Regions from separate parts of the Paenibacillus sp. JT22N1 genome, predicted to be linked through region 2. Evidence: a T-box and tRNA genes for the amino acid it is inferred to sense, from the RefSeq annotation. Region 2 holds a T-box; the other holds one or more tRNA genes.
What was found. A T-box is a leader RNA that pairs with one kind of tRNA and senses whether it is charged. The one in region 2 lies ahead of AC58UU_RS31815 (arginine--tRNA ligase), so its partner is inferred to be a tRNA-Arg.
Positions count from the first base shown of each region.

Region 1: it has a tRNA-Arg gene. The T-box ahead of AC58UU_RS31815 (arginine--tRNA ligase) is inferred to sense a tRNA for this amino acid. The anticodon was not compared.

Region 1 is NZ_JCAUAW010000049.1:1-9,681, reverse strand. It holds gene AC58UU_RS39260 (hypothetical protein) at 198-455, shown strand; gene AC58UU_RS39255 (hypothetical protein) at 789-974, opposite strand; gene AC58UU_RS39250 (oxidoreductase) at 1,115-1,957, opposite strand; gene AC58UU_RS39245 (helix-turn-helix domain-containing protein) at 2,110-2,985, opposite strand; gene AC58UU_RS39240 (hypothetical protein) at 3,412-3,666, shown strand; gene AC58UU_RS39235 (arylamine N-acetyltransferase family protein) at 3,806-4,579, opposite strand; gene AC58UU_RS39230 (hypothetical protein) at 4,792-5,034, shown strand; gene AC58UU_RS39225 (hypothetical protein) at 5,052-5,459, shown strand; gene ade (adenine deaminase) at 5,436-7,229, opposite strand; tRNA gene AC58UU_RS39215 (tRNA-Gly) at 7,567-7,637, opposite strand; tRNA gene AC58UU_RS39210 (tRNA-Pro) at 7,645-7,718, opposite strand; tRNA gene AC58UU_RS39205 (tRNA-Arg) at 7,741-7,817, opposite strand; tRNA gene AC58UU_RS39200 (tRNA-Gly) at 7,827-7,901, opposite strand; tRNA gene AC58UU_RS39195 (tRNA-Leu) at 7,941-8,020, opposite strand; tRNA gene AC58UU_RS39190 (tRNA-Lys) at 8,041-8,113, opposite strand; tRNA gene AC58UU_RS39185 (tRNA-Gln) at 8,124-8,195, opposite strand; tRNA gene AC58UU_RS39180 (tRNA-Tyr) at 8,210-8,291, opposite strand; tRNA gene AC58UU_RS39175 (tRNA-Thr) at 8,367-8,442, opposite strand; tRNA gene AC58UU_RS39170 (tRNA-Asp) at 8,464-8,537, opposite strand; tRNA gene AC58UU_RS39165 (tRNA-Met) at 8,569-8,645, opposite strand; tRNA gene AC58UU_RS39160 (tRNA-Val) at 8,729-8,804, opposite strand; tRNA gene AC58UU_RS39155 (tRNA-Glu) at 8,883-8,957, opposite strand; tRNA gene AC58UU_RS39150 (tRNA-Ser) at 8,978-9,066, opposite strand; tRNA gene AC58UU_RS39145 (tRNA-Met) at 9,078-9,151, opposite strand; tRNA gene AC58UU_RS39140 (tRNA-Ser) at 9,179-9,266, opposite strand; tRNA gene AC58UU_RS39135 (tRNA-Asn) at 9,272-9,347, opposite strand; tRNA gene AC58UU_RS39130 (tRNA-Ala) at 9,351-9,426, opposite strand; tRNA gene AC58UU_RS39125 (tRNA-Ile) at 9,442-9,518, opposite strand; partial or broken rRNA gene rrf (5S ribosomal RNA) at 9,573-9,681, opposite strand.
Region 2 is NZ_JCAUAW010000022.1:45,587-55,267, reverse strand. It holds gene AC58UU_RS31835 (pyridoxal phosphate-dependent decarboxylase family protein) at 1-876, shown strand, start outside; gene AC58UU_RS31830 (methyl-accepting chemotaxis protein) at 884-2,620, shown strand; gene AC58UU_RS31825 (GDYXXLXY domain-containing protein) at 2,790-5,027, shown strand; gene AC58UU_RS31820 (EamA family transporter) at 5,085-5,951, shown strand; T-box leader at 6,000-6,220, shown strand; gene AC58UU_RS31815 (arginine--tRNA ligase) at 6,298-8,184, shown strand; gene AC58UU_RS31810 (hypothetical protein) at 8,210-8,353, shown strand; gene AC58UU_RS31805 (hypothetical protein) at 8,444-9,073, shown strand.

The DNA.
Region 1 (9,681 bases), on a different contig from region 2:
ATGATTCAAGCTCCTTCTGTCTGCTGTTATTAGATTGATGTTACACTTTTTTGAGGTGGAGCGCCAACTTTTTGGTGATTATATTTATAAATGGAACACAAGAGTACCATTTATACAGGATTTTATATAATTTATCATATTATACGGGTATCTCTTTTTATCAATGATTTCAACAACCTCAATTTGAGGTGAATGAGATGTCCGATTTTTTAAGTCTGGTTGGCGAGCGATTAAGAATAGAAATTGATCCTAGCGAGTTGTTCAATTTTCAGAAGCTTGATGGTGAAGGAATTCATGAGAAAAAGCTAATCCTTGATATTCATAAAAGCATGCTCATGGAGAGAGGGCTTGATGAGGTTAAGTATGTCTTTCGGACAACGAATGATTTCCTGGATACCATTGATGCCAAGGAGTCTGGTAAAGGAATAGGAAGAGTTAGCGTTTCAAGAATGTAGAGCCATATGGGAAATTCAGCCCCCAGTTTGAGAATTTCGAAGGCTGAATGCTACTTCCATTGGATAATCCAATGGAAGTAGGGAATTGACAGCTTGGAAGCCAATTCTATTGGAAAATTTCCAATGGAAGTATTAATTTCATGCAGAATACGTTTCAAATGTTCCAGATGGTCAAAAGAACTTAATGGGCTGTCCTATAAGTAGATTTTACCTACTTATAGGACAGCCCCATGTTATTCGTATGAACGACTAAATAGCAATAAAACAAAACAACGACCAGCTCACACTCATGCGAACTGACCGCTGCTTCATTTGCTATTCATTATATCAGCCTCAATTTACGACAACACCCCTACAGTACTTGCATACAGCTGCATCGATTGCAATTTCCTCGTTACAATACGCGCACGACTTATGTGTTTGCAAATCAGACGATGGTACCACTTTGCGCTTCTTCACGTTCATATAAATCAATAAACCAACCACAACCACGATAACGGCCAACAACCAATAAACCATACCGAAACACCTCCTAGTTGATAAACAACTTCTGATGATTCCGTATAAGTATATTCGGTCATCCTTGTCCATTTGTCTTAGTTGTGAACAAGAATAAATACTAGTCCCTATTCCGACTCATTAATTGCAACTTTACCCTCTTACATCATCATGATCCGTTCCCGTAATAACGTCATACCAGTCTTCAATGTCTTTTCAAACTTTGCCGTCTTTTCTCTATACATAGCAAGGGTGTCATTGCCTAAAGGCAAATGAACAGGAGGCTTTTCAGCGTTGGCCAATGTAATGAAAGCTTGTGCGAGTTTCTTGGGATCGCCAGGCTGCTTCTTATTAACTTGTGTGGCAAAGCTTCGCATTTCTCCCACTGTGCCTGCATAATCATCGATGACATGAGTGGTTCTTATCAAAGATGTTGGATCAAGGAATTCAGTTCTAAAAAAGCCTGGTGCCACGACGGTTGCATAAATCCCTAAAGGAGCTAATTCCAAAGCCATGGACTCCGTAATGCCTTCTACAGCAAACTTGGTGGAACCATAAATCCCCCAGCCAACAAATCCGTTTAATCCGCCTACTGATGAAATATTGATGATATGTCCCGAGCGCTGCTTACGCATGTAGGGTAAAATTGCGCGGGTAACGTTTAGTAACCCGAAAACATTGGCATCATAATTTTGTTTCACTTCTTCATTCGAAGCTTCTTCAACGGCACTCAGCAATCCATAACCAGCATTATTGACTAGCACGTCAATTCTTCCGAATTTGTCTGTTGCTTGTTTCGCTGCATCTAAGGCTTGAGCTTCGTCCGTAACATCCAGCACAGTTACAAATAAGTTTTCGTTGTTATCAAGCTGCGCGGCTAATTGTTCAGGCTTGCTGCGAACGGTAGCTACCACCTTGTTGCCCTCTGCTAAAGCAGCTTTTGCAATTTCTAATCCAAAGCCTCTGGATGCGCCTGTGATGAACCATACTTTTTGATTTGTCATAGTCGTCATTTTTAAATTGAATATTTCATGACCTAAGATTATCACAGCGCATTCCGACCTACTTTTCCAAAAAGCCCAAAGTATTTGTCCATTTAGCTCAAATTAAAAAAATCTTAGCCCGGCGGGTGCCGAACTAAGATCTCTGTTTGCTTTTAGCTTAACTGTTGCCTGTAAGAGGACGGGGTATAGCCAAAATGCTCTTTGAAAACCCTTGAAAAATGCGCAACATTCTCAAACCCCGTCGTAAAGCAAACATCCGTTACTGACATGGTCGAATAGGTCAACAATTCTTTGGCCTTCTCCAAGCGTTTCTGCCGAATCCATAGAGATGGGGACGTGTTGTAAATGGATTGAAAATCCCGTTTGAAGCTGGACAAGCTTCTGCCCGATAAATAAGCCAAATCATTCACCGAAACGGGATTCAAGATATTTTGTTCCACGACGGTTGAGATATCGGATCGCACCTGCTGCTTCAATTGAAGTAATTGCTGCACGATATTTTCGTTGGCATGGCTAAGATCAAACAATAATTCCAACAACTTAATTTTAATTAATCCGTCCTCGATGTTATCGGGTTCGTTGAAATATGGTTTAAGTGATTCTAAATACGTTAACAGTCGTTCACTTATCGGATTTACGAAAATAGGTACCAACGCTGTTGGCTGCGTAGATTGAATGTCCGCCATTTTAATAAAGTCTTTGAGTACTTCATCTTTTAGAAAAAACATCATGTACTCTAATAAGTATGCCTGATTAGGTTCGCCTGATTTCTCATATTCAATGACAATGGATTTTTGCAACAGTACCATTTCGTGCTTATGAACAACGTACATCTGATCGCCGTATCGCACCGTATAAGTGCCATTCAGCACAAACATGAGAAGGTAGTCTTCTAAGAACATAGTCCCTTGTTTTCCTACCGTGTTGGTGCACGATTCAATGACTGTGAGCCCTTTGAGCTTCAAAACGCTTTGATTGAATGGCGATGCTGCTAAGCCTTGCGGTGCTTTTATTATTCTTTGGGTCACGCGCACCCTCCCCTCAATTCCCCACTCCAAATGATGATAACCAAACTCAGGCTGATGATAGGAGATATTCTCTCTAATTGTACCACGGAATATGACATTTTCCTGTTGGACAACACTGAACACAATATAAAACCGATCTGCTTATAGAAGTTTACGTCCTTCACGGTCAGCTTGTCCGCATATTCTTCCAGTCTTTGATCGTCTTAGGCGGGCTTCTCGGGGTCAAATCCAACTTCCTATGATCGGGTCCGAAATATCGATTAAAGCCTCCTACTGAGCCCATGAGGCGATGTGGACGTGATCGAAGAATACCTCATCCGGGGAAGTTACTAGATGTCACTGACACATTCAATGGTTAATTAAAAAACACTAATTCAGCGTTCTTTTTCGCGTTGTTCGGAAGTACTTTTGCTCAATGCATCAACCATGTCCTTTGAACATAATATTAAAATAAAGCGCTTCCAACATCGTTATTGTGGAGAATTTGTAGGTTATATAAATAAGGAGTTGATGTCCATGTTCAACCCAAAAGAATGGACCAAACAAATGAAATTCATTCACGGCATTGCAAGAACTATCTACATCAACAAATACACTGGACTACCAAAGCTAAGTTGTACTTTCACCAAAGAGCAGCAGAAAGCTTTAGAACGTGAAGACAGCAAGTTATCACTTTCGTAATTAGAATCATATTCGGATTATGGTTTCTCTAACGGAAAGAACTTTAAGTTAGAAAAAGAAAAAGGGACCCCTTTCGGGGTCCTCTTCGACGTTGAATAAATGGAAATCCAACTATTATAGTACATGACTACATTAATGATTAATCTAGATGAATACCAAAATGCTCTTGCAGTGCTGCTTTATACTCTTCTTCGGTCTGCGGAGTGAAAGTCCTAACCCCCGCGGATGTAAAGATGCGAAACTCTCGACCAGCCAGCGTATTCCGCCCTTCCAGGGTGCGCATGGCTACCATTGGGCTTTTGGTAAATATCGAATCCGGGGCGTTCTCACACCAGAAGGTCGCAAAGGTGAAGTCCTTCGGCAGCTGAGGCTCCTCCGTAAACGAGTAGATGCGGTTCCATTCCTTGTTCTTCTGCTCATATAGCATCCAACCATAATTGGCATCGCGCTCGAGACGGTAGCACTCTCCGCCCTGGTGCTGTTCAAGACCTTCGATCCATGCGACCGGCCTGCGGGGGACAATCCCTCCTACTCCGACATCACACAAATAAGTCGTGCCTTCTGCCTCTACCTTCAGGACGTGATGACGTCGTTTCGGTGGTGTGTTCGGTTCGTCGCGCCAAAATCGAGCAACCAAGTCAGTGACCGAGTAGCCAAGCTCCCGCAGCAGCCAGCCGAATAAAGCGTTCAGCTCGAAGCAGTACCCACCGCGCCCGCGCACGACAATCTTTTGATATACATCCACAGGATCCAATGATAAAGCTATGCGGTTCATAATGTCCAAATTTTCGTATGGAACCGTGTGGAGATGACACTCCTGCAGGTCGGCCAGTGTCTTTGCGCTGCCATCGAGCGAACCTTTAAACCCGATACGCTCCAGATAGGTCTGAATCTGACTATTTTTACTGAACATGTTGAACACCCCATCCCTATTTTTTTCATTGATAGACAAGATCGTGCGATTTAACAACAATATACTTTTAAAAAATACCATCATTACCCTATTTCCGTCATATATTCCAGTTTAACTCTTCATAAAAGCTTACAAAACGACAACGGTTTTCGAGCGACATTTTAGTTCTAATCCGTTAATCTATGAAAAAAGATTCATAGGAGGGCTAATTTATGATTCAAAACTTAGAGCTATGTGCAACGGGATTGTTAATTATCTCCATAATGTTTCATCTTTTTATAGATATAATCAAAAAGAATAAAATCATTAACTATCCAATTAACTATCCAATTCAAGAAGAGGAATCTATCCAAGTTATTTACCCACAGTATATCGACTGCAGCCGGAGCATTAATCTTTCACTTCTTCCCAAAGATTATCTTTTTACGGATGGGCAGCTCAGCGAGATTCATTAATTTAAGGGGGCCATACTGTGTCAAACAAGGTAATCAGTGATGAAGAGTTGATATTGCTGCTGTCTCCCACTAATAATAACGAAGAAAATGAGCAATCAGAGAAACCGAAGCTAACCATGAAATTACTATATGAGCTTATAAAAAAGCTAAAACAAGAGAACATGTTGCTTTCCAAACGTGTAGACGAATTTGAACAGCAATTGAATTTGTTGCACCAAATTCGAGATGAGGTAGCCACCACCCTAGATCTGCCGATTATCGAGGAAACCGAAATTACAGTCAGGATGGAAGCTGAGCTCGTTCCCAGCCTCCCGCAAACCATCCAAACCTCCCGCGCCGAACGTCATCCTTCTAAAAAGAATAAAAAGGATAAGTCCTTTTGGACCTATTTATTTAGCCACTTAACCAATTTCCACTTCAATTAGCTTGAACTGTGTAACATCGACAAGACCTCGGTTTGAAATCCGAATTTCAGGAATAACAGGTAAAGCAATTAATGAGAATGTCATAAACGGAGCGTTCAGCGGGCAGCCCATTTGTTTCCACGCTTTTTCGAGCTCTGCAACCTCTTTAACGACTTCAAGCAATGATTTATCTGACATGAGGCCTGCGATGGTCATCGGTACTTGAGCCAGCACTTTACCGTTCTCTACAACGATCATGCCGCCTCCCATTTTGACAAGCTCATTAGCTGCCAAAGCCATATCTTGCTCATTGATCCCCATAACAATTAGATTGTGACTGTCATGCGCCACTGTAGAGGCTACCGCACCTACCTTCAATTGAAAGCCATGCGTAAAGCCAAGTGAAATTTGACCCGTTCCACGGTGCCGCTCGATACAGGCGAGACGAATAATATCCTGCTCAACATCTGGTTGGATGATCCCTTGCTCAACAGCCAGCATTGCTGTCATTTTCTCTGTTCTTGCACTATTTTCAATAACGTTAATGACATTAACCTTCGTCTTTTCCTGATTACTGCGACTTACAAGCTTGAAGTCCTCAGGCGTAAGCTCTCGCTTAACGTTCATGGAATTACGGATGTGCTCGGGATAGACAAAATCGGGGAAATCAACCGTAAGCTTGCCATAATCAAAAACAACTTGACCATCAGTAATGACAGTTGAAGGCTCGACCTTCTGTAAATCATCCAGCAATAAAATATCAGCACATTTACCGGGAGTAATACTGCCCAAATCTTGCTCCATTTTAAAATAGCGCGCCACATTAATCGTTACCATCTGAATCGCTGTTACAGGATCGACGCCCTCTTCGATTGCGCGGCGCACCACATGATTGAGATGCCCTTTCTCCACCAAAGTTTGCGGATTTACGTCATCCGTAACGAGCGAAATATTGGACGTGTTGACCTTATCTTCGGTTACCACCTTAATGACCTCTTTGACATCATGCCAGGCAGAACCTTCACGAATCATAAGGTGCATGCCCATACGGACTTTGTGAAGACCTTGTTCCCTTGTTACGGTTTCATGATCAGATGTCACGCCGGACCCTATATACGCTTGCAGCATACGATCATCATCACTTGGAAAATGTCCTGTGACGGTTTTACCACTCTTGATCGTTTCTTCAATCTCCCCGCACATTTTCGGATCACCATAAATGACACCAGGGAAATTCATAACTTCACCTAGTCCGACCACATTATCCCACTGCAGTCCCTCTTTAATATCAGTCACTTCTAAGCTTGCACCTGCATCTTCTAAGCCGTTAGTCGCTGGTACGCAGGATGGGAAGGTCGTGAATACTTTGAGAGGCAGCTGCTGCCCCTCTTCGTGCATCAGCCTTACACCTTCTGTTCCAAATACATTGGCAATTTCATGAGGGTCCATAAAAATCCCCGTTGTTCCTTTGGCTAATGCCGCTTTGGCAAACTCGGTAACGGAAAGCATCGTGCTTTCAACATGCATATGACCATCTAAAAATCCTGGAGACATATACTTCCCTGTGGCATCGATAACGACCGTTTGAGCCCCAATGGTGTGGTCTGCGTTCCCTACATACGCTATTCTCCCAGCCACAACAGCAACATCAATACGCTCAAGTAATTCACCAGAATACACATTGACGAGTGTTCCATTCTTAATGACTACATCGGCAAATGCTTCGCCTAGTGCAACCTTAGCTAGCGTTCTACTCACTTCAACTAGCTTATTTCTTTTATTTAGAGTCATGGGTTTTGTACTCCTTTATGTATTTAAATTAATTGACCTTTTCCGGTTCGGTGACAAGCGTCACATCTCACTGAACATCGGTTTACATGCATTATTTGTATCACTTCACTATTAAATTTACCATGAAAAAGGTTTTTCTCAAGGGTTGCATGCTACAACAGAGGATTCCCCATTTCTTTTTATTAAATTATGTGGTGGGAATACTCCAAATGCTTATTTGAAATGTTTCCTATGGGTGTATTCTATGATGTCTTTACAGAAGGTCGAACCCATACGGCTTCTCTTCCAGTTCCCATTCAAACGAAAAAGATCACCCGAAGGTGATCTTTTTCTGTGAAGCGGGCGGCGGGAATCGAACCCGCGCGATCAGCTTGGAAGGCTGAAGTTCTACCATTAAACTACGCCCGCGTGTCTATCGGGACGACACGATTTGAACATGCGACCCCCTGCTCCCAAAGCAGGTGCTCTACCAAGCTGAGCTACGTCCCGATAAGGTATAACATATGAATAATGGCGCGCCCTGAGAGATTCGAACTCCCGACCTTTTGATTCGTAGTCAAATACTCTATCCAGCTGAGCTAAGGGCGCTTAATAAAATGGAGCGGAAGACGGGGATCGAACCCGCGACCCTCGCCTTGGCAAGGCGATGCTCTACCGCTGAGCCACTTCCGCATGGGTACCTCAGGAGTATGAATACTGCTGAGGATTTAATGCGCGTAGAGGGACTTGAACCCCCACGGTCACCCGCTAGATCCTAAGTCTAGTGCGTCTGCCAATTCCGCCATACGCGCATGCTGTAAATAAGGCAAAGTGAGTCATGTAGGATTCGAACCTACGACACCCTGATTAAAAGTCAGGTGCTCTACCAACTGAGCTAATGACTCATATGAAGAACTGGGGATCAAGGATTTGAACCTTGGCATGACGGAGTCAAAGTCCGTTGCCTTACCGCTTGGCTAATCCCCAACGTAGTTTGGAAATGGAGGCTGATGGATTCGAACCACCGAACTCAAAGAGAGCAGATTTACAGTCTGCCGTGTTTAGCCACTTCACTAAGCCTCCATGTATAAAGCCTAACCAAGCCCCGAAAAAGTAATGACGTTGCTACAAAGCTTTGCTTCACTTTTTTGGGAATTGTGGTGCCGTCGAGAGGACTTGAACCCCCAACCTACTGATTACAAGTCAGTTGCTCTACCAGTTGAGCTACAACGGCATATTCATTTATGAAAAATGACGGAGCTGACGGGATTCGAACCCGCGGTCTCCTGCGTGACAGGCAGGCATGTTAGGCCACTACACCACAGCTCCACACTGTGAAGAACAACTCTCTGAAAGAGTTTGGTTGCGGGGGCAGGATTTGAACCTGCGGCCTTCGGGTTATGAGCCCGACGAGCTACCGGGCTGCTCCACCCCGCGACATTGAAAGCATAATTTCATTATGAGCCCCGAAAAAGTAATCGGCGTTGCTACAAAGCTTCACTTCACTTTTTTGGGCAGTATGGTGGAGGCTGACGGGATCGAACCGCCGACCCTCTGCTTGTAAGGCAGATGCTCTCCCAGCTGAGCTAAGCCTCCATGAGATAATGAATTTTGGGCCCACGCAAAGTATTCGGAATAGGCTTCGTCAGCTTTACGTCACTTTGTGGGGATTATTGGTGACCCGTAGGGGACTCGAACCCCTGTTACCTCCGTGAAAGGGAGGTGTCTTAACCACTTGACCAACGGGCCAAATTCAAAAAATTTACCGACGGAGAGAGAGGGATTCGAACCCTCGCACCACTTACGCAGTCTAACCCCTTAGCAGAGGGTCCCCTTATAGCCACTTGGGTATCTCTCCAATTTATCTAGTAGCGGCAGAGGGGCTCGAACCCCCGACCTTACGGGTATGAACCGTACGCTCTAGCCAGCTGAGCTACGCCGCCATATTGTCTTTCCTTTATCTAAAGAAACGGAGAAGGAGGGATTCGAACCCTCGAGACGCTTGTGACGCCTACACGATTTCCAATCGTGCTCCTTCGGCCGCTCGGACACTTCTCCAAAAATGGCTCCCCGAACAGGACTCGAACCTGTGACAACTCGATTAACAGTCGAGTGCTCTACCAACTGAGCTATCAGGGAATATGGTGGAGCCAAGCGGGATCGAACCGCTGACCTCCTGCTTGCAAGGCAGGCGCTCTCCCAGCTGAGCTATGGCCCCATAAAAGAAATTAATTGGTGGGCCCTAGTGGACTCGAACCACCGACCTCACCCTTATCAGGGGTGCGCTCTAACCAGCTGAGCTAAGGGCCCTAATGAGTAAACAGTCTACAGCGTGGCAAAAAAAATACCCACTAGGGGTATTCTGCTTGGCAACGTTCTACTCTCCCAGAACCCTGCGGTTCAAGTACCATCGACGCTGGAGGGCTTAACGGTCGTGTTCGAGATGGGAACGCGTGGGTCCCCTCCGCCATCA
Region 2 (9,681 bases):
ATTTATGCTGTGTCTAACAAGGCAGCCGTTCATCATGGGTTGCTTAGACCTCATATTCATGCAGACTCTGCTTTAGGTGCATTCTTTGCTTTCTTTAATGACTATGATTTCACCGCCAATCCACTGGAATTAAAGAAAGATGTCACTCAGGCTTTAATTTCTATCCAAAGCAAGATGAGGCATTTGCATTTGGCCGACTCGCTTTGCTTCGATTTTCAAAAGCTAGGGCAAACCCCTTACCTGACAAGCCTATTTCTGGTCAAGGATGCCGCCGATTTAAGACTTATGGATCTGCATCCGGATGAAACCCCCTATGTCGGACATCGGGGATACGGACAGTATCATACTGGGTATACGTTGGAGTGCTCGCGCATGGCAAGCTCCATCAGTATATACAGCGCTCTGCTTGCATTCGGCATTCAAGGGTATCAGCAATTGCTAGCTCAGTTCGTTGAGGTTAATCTCGCTTTCCGGGAAGCGCTGCGCCAAGAAATCCCTCAAGCTGAAATCGTTAATAACGACAATCCGGGCATCATTACACTATTTCGTATATATCCGGAAGGCAGTCCGCATTTTCAGGATGAAATTTCGGGCAAGTGTACCCTTAAGGAAATTGAGCGGAATAATAAATTTAACGAACGTTTATTCGAAATGCTTGGGAATCATCGCGACCGCATATTTTTTGGCGACACCAAAAAGCATCTGCTTGTTCAAACGAAGGATGCTAATTCTATTGCTCTGTACGCGACAAAGATTTTTGTCATCTCCCCTTATACGGAGACAAAACATGTGCATGAAATTATTCAATATTTGAAGGAAACAGTAGCGCAAGTCTATGAGAAATATTCCGAAACATCGATATTAAGCAGGAGGTAATTGAAAAGTGGCAAAGCATGCTCCAAATAAAATAATAAACTGGTTCAGAGGACAAATCGCGGTGAAGATGACGAGCAGTATTTTACTGCTGTTGCTATTCGTATGCGCAGCCTTCTCGGTCTCTTCCTATTTGGCCAGTAAAAGTTTAACTACGAAGCTTGAGGATCAATTCGTTCTAAGATTAACCACAAATATTGAAAATGTTTCGAAATATATGACTTCTATTCCCGAACATGCAGATGAAATTACAGGCAAAGATAAACCGGCCTATACCAAAATTAAACAGCAGTTTGAACAATTTAAAAAGCAAGACTCTCTTGAAAATGTTTATGTCTTACAGAAAGTTCAAAATAAAGATCAAATCGTCATTTTAACTGGCGTTGATGAAGATTTCGGCACCGAGTATCCTTTTACGCCAGAGATGAACAATGCGATCAAGGATGACAAACTAACGATCAGTGAGATTTACAAGGACGAATTTGGTATACATAAATCGGTCTTTGTCCCTCTCAAAAACGCTAAAGGCGAAAACGTCGGAATTGTTGGCATTGATTTAGATGCTTCGGTCGTTCCCAAAACGAAGCAAGAATTGTTATGGACAACCTTTACGATTACCTTAATCGTTATAGTCTTAGGCGGTCTAATAGCCTATTTCATAAGTCGGAGTGTGACGAGACCGGTCATCCAACTGATGCGTGTAACAGAGAAGGTTGCTGCGGGAGATTTGTCTGCACAAGTCTCTATCCATCGAGTGGATGAGATCGGTAAATTGGCAAATGCTTTTAACGAAATGCGTCAGAATTTAGATTCTTTGATCCGCCAAATATTTTCTTCATCCAACCTCATTACCAATACGAGCGCACATTTATATCAGTCTGCGGACGAATCCAGTGCAAGTGCTGGGCAGGTTGCCGTTTCTATGAACAGTATGAACGAAGGGGTTGCTGAAGTTGTTTCTTCCATTACAGAGAGTACTTCATCAATCGTTGAGATCAATTCGGAATTATCAGAGGTAACATCGGAAGTCAAAGAGATGCAGGAAATGGCCCATAAGGTTGGTGCACAATCTGCAGACGGTCAGCAGCTTGTTGAGAAGACATTACATCAGATGAATGTGATTCAGAAAGAGATGAAGCATTCCCAAGAAGCCGCGCAGCAGCTAGGAAACCGTTCGAAGGAAATCGGGGAAATTATCCATATCATCACCGAAATTGCACAGCAGACGAACCTATTGGCTTTGAATGCGTCCATTGAAGCGGCACGTGTTGGAGAACAGGGGAAAGGCTTTGCCGTTGTCGCTGGTGAAGTGAAGAAGCTGGCGGAGCAATCTACGAAAGCCGCAAGCTCGATCACCGAGCTCGTTTCCAGTACCCAAAATGATAGCCTACTTGTCATGGAGAGCATTGTTCAAGGAAATCAAGCAGTTGAGCAAGGTCAAAGCTGGATTAACGATACGTATGAAAGTTTTAAAGTTATTTTTAATGGAATTTCCGTTTTCTCCAATCGGACAGACCACTTGATCAATACTTTAGTGAGAGCAGAAAGATCTTTTGAGATCATTTCTAATGCCATGCAGAAAATCTCTGGGATCACAGAGGAACAATCTGCAGGCTACGAGGAAGTGGCGGCGGCGGCTCAAGAGCAAAGTGCTTCCATTCAAGAAATTACTTCAGCTATTCGCCAACTATCTGATATGGCTGTTGTGCTGCAAAGCTCCGTTCAAAATTTTAAGATTACAGATTGAATATATCGGCTTTCTTTAGTTGATTACTTGCCAGCCTAGCGCTGGCTTTTTTGTTTTATAAAAGTCGTAGTCATCCATAGGCTAATGATCTGGTACTAGGAATAGATAGTACTTCTCAAACTGAACATCTCTAGTACAATAAGAAGTAAGCGAGAGGAGGAATATCATCATGAAATCCAAATTTGTTACGATTCAACTAGGCTATGTATTGGGAGCTAGTGCTCTACTAACCGCCATTGTATATTTTTTTGCTACGAATTGGGAGAAATTAAACCGCTGGGAGAAATTCATTCCTGTCTTTGTGCTCATCATGGGCTTTTATGGCTTATCTGTATGGCTTTCTCGCCAAAATGGCAGGCAGTTTCTAAGTAAACTTAGCCTGTTCGCGAGCTGCATTTCGTTCGGTGTAGGTGTCGGACTCATTGGGCAAACCTACAATTCTCATGCTGACAGTTACAGCTTGTTCGCCGTATGGTTCATTCCGGCATTTTTACTTGCCCTATTAACTAGATGGCAGCCCTACTATGTACTGGCGTATATTTTGGGCCATCTCGCTTATGGGATTTATTTCTTCGGACGTTGGGGAGGGAGCTCAGATGCGGAAATCATTCAAATTACCATCTGGCTCGGAATCGCCATTGCGAATGGCATCTTGTATGTTCTGAGTGAGCGGGGGCGTTTGCACTCATCTTTTCTCAAATGGATCTCTTTTCAAGTTGGGATGGCAGTTTTGGTCGTGGCTTCAAATTCACAAGCGTACGAAAAGTACGGTGTCTTTATGAATTTACCTCTCGTCCTAGTACTTGCGATAGCCGTTTACTATACACACAAGACGAGGAATAAAGCTTATCTATTGTTTGCCGGTTTGTGGGTATCCATCACGGTGACAGTCAAATATATCGAGCTTATTATCCAACATTATAATGAGTTCTTTTTCATTGCTAGCTTGTTGTTTATTATCTTGTTCATCTTTGCGAATGTGAAGTTCATGAACTTTATTCGCTCTTGGAATCCTGCATCAAAGCAGTTGGATTCGGAAAACCACTCAGATTTAGAAGCTTCGGATCAAGCGAAGCCGGATGGAGATTTTACCAAATGGGTCGTCCGTGTCCTCACGGTCTCGGTCATCATTATTGGTTCGATTCTGGGAAGCTTGACGATTATTGGTATTGTTACAGTTGTACTAGGATTTGATGAACCTGAGAATGTGCTAATAGGTTTTGGTTTTGTCACTGTTATTGCGATAATCATAGCGAAAAAACTAAATTCATTAGTGCGATACACAATTCTCATTAGTGGATTGCTGCTTGGTGCCGGAGCGGCTGTTTTTACAGAGAATGTTCCTATTCTCTTGGTTTTCCTTGCTCTTACGATTGCAGCTTTTATCTACATTGCTGGGTTGGTACATCGTATATTCTTCTTTCTTACTGGTGTCATTATTGCTTCCTTCGTACTTTTCAATTGGATGGATAGCGGAATAATGGTGCTTACCGTGCTTACCGGTTTATTATTCGTTATCTTTGCCAGTGGTCAGGTCATACCAAATGAGGGAGTCAGACAACCTATACTTTACAGCAGTTTTCCTTCATTTCTATTGACTTTATTTGCTTTAACCTTTATGGCGGAGTCATCTTGGTATTATATAGCCAATGTGCTGTTCTTTATCGTCGTTGTTCTCGCTTTGTTCATTAGTAGACAACTGCATATCAAATGGATTTACGCTTGGTCAATGGGCTTCTGGATTGCTTTCCTGGTATACAAATATTACGATCTGGCCTGGAAGCTTCTGCACAAATCGATTAGTTTTGCGGTCATCGGGATTTTAGTTCTTGTCTTTACAGTTTGGTATGAAAAAAGACATCGCTTGGAATTAAGCGAACAACTAGGGGCTAGCTCTAATTATGCATTGAACCGCTGGATTATTGCTCTGCTAGTTCTGCTGCAAGTCATGGCAATGTCCTTACAAATTGGCAAAAGTGAGTGGCTGCTCGCTCACGGACAGCTGATTAAGCTGCAGCTTGAACCGCTTGATCCACGTTCTCTCATTCAGGGTGATTATGTCCGTTTACGGTATACGATATCTGAGCCGCCTCTATTTACAGATAAAAATCATGATGTAGACTCTAAAGGGAAAATTACAATCGTTCTCGCTCCGAACCGGGCGACAGGTGTTTACGAATACCGCCGCGTGTATACCAAAGGGGAAACATTAGCTCCGGGAGAGGTTCGCTTGAATGGAAACAAAATCGGTTACGAGGGTATTGAGTTCGGCATTGAGACTTATTTCATTCCGGAAGGAACAGGCCGTGTATATGAACGGGATGCCAAATTTGCTGAAGTAAAAGTATCTGCTGGCGGCGATGCGATCCTTGTGCGTTTATTGTTACAACCAAGTGTTGTCCAATAAAGATTATTGTGGTAAAATTACCCGATCTTTGCTTAAAAGAAAGGGGTATCTGTTCTCATGTGGCTTATATTTTCAGTACTTGCGGCTGTTAGCTTCGGGCTGCGAGGTATTCTATATCATTGGACCAGTCAGCAATCGCTGAATCGGAATGTGCTGCTCTGCGGCACATTTTTTATGGGGGCGCTCGTCAGCATTGCCTGCGCCCTTATAACACAGCAAGAGTGGACGGTGTCTGCTCTGATTGGTGTTCAGATGGGGTTGTTTTCCTTTGGAGCCAATGCCAGTATGTTCAAAGGCTTTGCGGTAGGCAAAGCTTCGTTAGTTGCAATCCTCACCGGTTTACCATCGGTCGTTGTGGTTTTCGTCGCATATCTACTTTGGGATGAACGACTCAATTTATGGCAGTTCTTTGCCTTCATTGTGATCGTTGTAGGTATCTTATTCGTTCGTTACTCGAATGATATCACATTAAAGAATCTGCAAGGAGCCGGATGGGGAGTGCTTGCTTTGTTTCTTTTTGCTGGGAATGATTTGTCTAGCAAATGGACAACCATCGTTTCTGCGCCACTATTTCCAACGCTATTTTTTATGTTTACAACGGGGACATGCTGTTTTGGATTATGGTGGTTGAAGGACAGAGCCAAGGATAAAGGAAAGGAAGCTGCGCCAGCCAGTTGGACCGAACGTAGAACCTTCCTGATTGGAATGGTCATCGGGATTACAAATGTCATTGGTATGATCTTCATTATTCATGCGTTCGATCAGGGGAAAACGGGGTTAGTTTCCGCGGTCGTCGCCCTTAATGTATTGATAGTCTTATTGTATACACGGTTTGTTTTGAGGGACAAATTCTCAAAAATGGAGCAATCCGGCTTAGCTTTAGCGTTCATTGGTATTATGATGATGAAATTAGTTGCATCTTGACAACACATTATTATTGCTGTAATATTCAGTAAATTCTTAATTTCATAAGTAACATTGGTGAACAGGACAGTAATTCTTGTCGGACAGTCGCAGCGAGCCGGAGCAGGTGGGAACCGGTACGAATGTCAAGGGTGAAGCGGGCCTGGGAAATGGTCTTCCGAAAGTACGATGTAGGGAGATCCGGCATAAGCCGTTATCGTTGGAGTGGTTAAACCAGTGGTTTAACACTTAGAGTGGTACCGCGGGAATGAACAGCTCTCGTCTCTTATTGTAGAGACGGGGGCTTTTTTGCATTTTCCTGCAAAACATTCGCAGTTTCACACTATCCTATTAGGAGGAATATGCCATGATTCAGCAGCTTCTAACGAATGAAATCAAGCTTCATGTAGATGTTTTATTTCAAGAGTACGGAATAGAACAGCCTGCGACTCTGAAAATCTTGACGGAGCACCCAGCTCATCCTGAGCACGGTGATTACAGTACGAATGTAGCTATGCTTTTAGCAAAAATAGTACGAAAATCTCCTTTGCAAATCGCGCAAGAGCTTCAACAGCGCATAGAAAAGAACGGGTGTATTCAAGGCTTATTCGCCAAAGTCGCTGCGGTGCCGCCGGGGTTTCTAAACTTTTATGTAAATTGGGACACCTGGTCTTCAGGTCAGTATTTTGCTGCCAAAGGGCTTGTTGATCAAAGAAACAAAACAAAAATTTTGATCGAGCATACGTCAATCAACCCCAATAAAGCTGCTCATGTTGGCCATTTGAGAAATTCCTGTATCGGTGATTCGTTGTCACGCATGCTCTCGCAAGCAGGCTATCAGGTGGAGGTGCATAACTATATTGATGATCTGGGGAATCAATTAGCGGATACCGTGGTGGGTATTCTTCATACACAAACAGAAGAGACTTTTAACCGATTTGGCGACTTTTGTTGGGAGACCTACGCGAAGGTGAATCAGGTTTACAAATTGCAGCCGGAGCTTGTAGAGCAGCGTTCTACAGTTCTCCATGCGCTAGAGAGCGGGCATTCCAATCTTGCATGGATGGGTGCTTTGGTGGCGGAAAGGATCGTTCGCGAGCAGTTGGAAGAAATGAAGCAATTCGGCATTCACTACGATGTGCTGGTTTGGGAAAGCAGTATTGTGAGAGCGGGATTTTGGGATACAACCTTCGAGCTGTTGAGCCAAACAGATATGTTTCATAAGGTGACGGATGGAAAATTAGCAGGCTGCTGGGTACTGAAGAATCTAGAAGAAGGAGCTGTTACAGTTGGAGAAAGCACGGATTATCAAGGGGATAAAGTGCTTGTTCGTTCCAATGGTATTTTAACGTATACAGCGAAGGATATAGCCTATCATCTTTGGAAATTCGGTGTGCTGTCGAATGATTTTGAATATAAAAAATGGGAGGATGGACTATGGTCCACAGCTTCCCAGGGCAGAAAGAAATCGATAGGGCAAGCGGATGTCGTCATTAATGTCATTGATTATCGTCAGCAATACCCGCAGGAGATGGTTAAGCTAGCTCTAGAAGTACTGGGCTATGAGCAGCAGGCGAGTCAGCTTAAACACGTGAGTTATGGGGTCGTTTCCTTAAGTCCGGAAACTGCTGCAGGACTGGGGATTGATATTTCGGAGGGCAAAAGCTCCTATGCGATGTCTGGGCGCCAAGGGATTGGAATTAAAGTCGCGGACCTACTTGATCGCATGGAGAGAGTCATTGACGCTAAACGCTCAAGAAAAGCGGGGATTTCCAGCAGATCGATAGCTGCGGCTGCGATCCGTTATTATTTGCTGAAATATCAGCTGCAAACGGAAGTTATTTTTGACTTGGAGCATGCGACGGAAATTACTGGGAACACGGGCGTCTACTTGCTTTATGCATACACAAGAGCAAACAGTATTTTGGACAAAGCAAAGAAAGATACTCGTCTGCCACGAATGGAGGCAAAGTTCGATGGGACTCTTTTGGAAGAACAGGAATACCAACTTTTGAGGCACACCGCCTATTGGCCCGAAACACTGGAAACTGCCACTAAGCAATTGGCACCTAGCATACTCTGCCATTATGCTTTCGAGCTAGCTTCGCTTTTTAACCACTTCTACAGTGTTTGTCCGGTTTTAAAAGGTAGTGAAGAAAGCATCGCCCATCGCCTTTGGATCACGCAAACGTATAAACAGACCATGCATCAGGTACTGGAAGTACTTGGTATGCCGACGCCAAAACGATTGTAACCGGAAAAACGCTCGAATTCATCCTATGCTCTCGCCGAGACATCAAAGCTACAGCAACGCGAAAACGAAAGTAAGAGTAAGACAATCCGCTAAGGCAACGATCGGTCAAGGAGGCAATGCCATTTCGATTAATGCATCGGAAGTCGGGGTTGTTTGCATTCGTCCTTAAAAATTAAACATAAGCTTTCTGAACTTGATCAAATGCGGTACAATAGGGATATTCGTGCCAATTTGAATGATTCAGGAGGCTTTAACCACAATGACAGAAAAAGATATTGATACACAAGCTCCAGTAGATAACGAACAAGATCAAGAACGCGAACAGGCCCAAATCATTATGACTTGGTTTCAGCACATTCAAGAAGTAATGAAAGAACAATTTCCCGAATATGAAGTAGATGGACAAATCGGCAATAATCCGACTTATGGTCCAATGTTTGCTTTCACACTTAAAAATGATGAAAAGTCCACATCATGCGGATTTTTCTTGAATGAAATTATGAGAAACTTCCAAACGAATCCGAATGCGGGGCTGTGGTTATCGTCCTTCTTCGTAGACTTGCTGAGAAGCCCAGAAGATCATCCGCTGCCGAATCCTCCACAATCGGAAGATGAAGCCAAAGAGCTGCTCGATAAACATATTGTTCCTTATTGTGCGGCTACCGTACGAGAAGAATTCCCTGATCAAAAGATCTATGTTGACTTGGAGCTTCATGAGGAGCATGGTCCAGTCCTAGAGGCTGGATTCGTAGCTGTTGAAGACGGCAATAATACGTGTGCGCTTCCGTTGCAATATTTAATGACGTTATTTTTATTGAATCGTGACCCGGCAGAGCCTTTAATTCAAGCGATGTATCGGTTGTATGAAGAAAATAATTTAGGTCAATAAGGTTGAGAAATGAACAGCCAGGAGGGTTTCCTCCTGGCTGTTTGATTTGGTTTGGTTTGATTTGTATGGGGTTATAGGGTTAGATTATATTTTTATTGATTTAATTTGAGTTTTGGTTGATATGGTTTGATTGAGGATGTTTTAGCGGAATAGTCTTACTCCTGTTAAAAGGCTTTACTGTGTTTGCAACTTGGGAAGTTGTACAACGGAGACTGTCAATTAATTCACAACTGGTATTCATAACTCCAAAATACGATTTTAGAGACATTCAGCTTTCGTGAGGGCTGAAGGGCTATCGTGGTTACCAATGTTGTATTTTTTACAACAATTAACACGCCAAAAGGCTATTTTGCAACTTGAAGTTGCATTTCGTACAACATTATGAGCTCGTTTGATGCGAAATGGTCTATATTGGGCAAAATTGTTGTACATTATGCAACAATGAAGGGAGATTAACGAGATTTAGGCATAAATTGTTGCACTTTCTACAACATCATTCAACAGCTAATATGAATTCAATCATCTAGCAACCTAAATTCTGCATATATGACGAAGATCCCGGTTTAAGACAAATCTATGTGGAGTAAGATTGGTCGAATGAATCGACG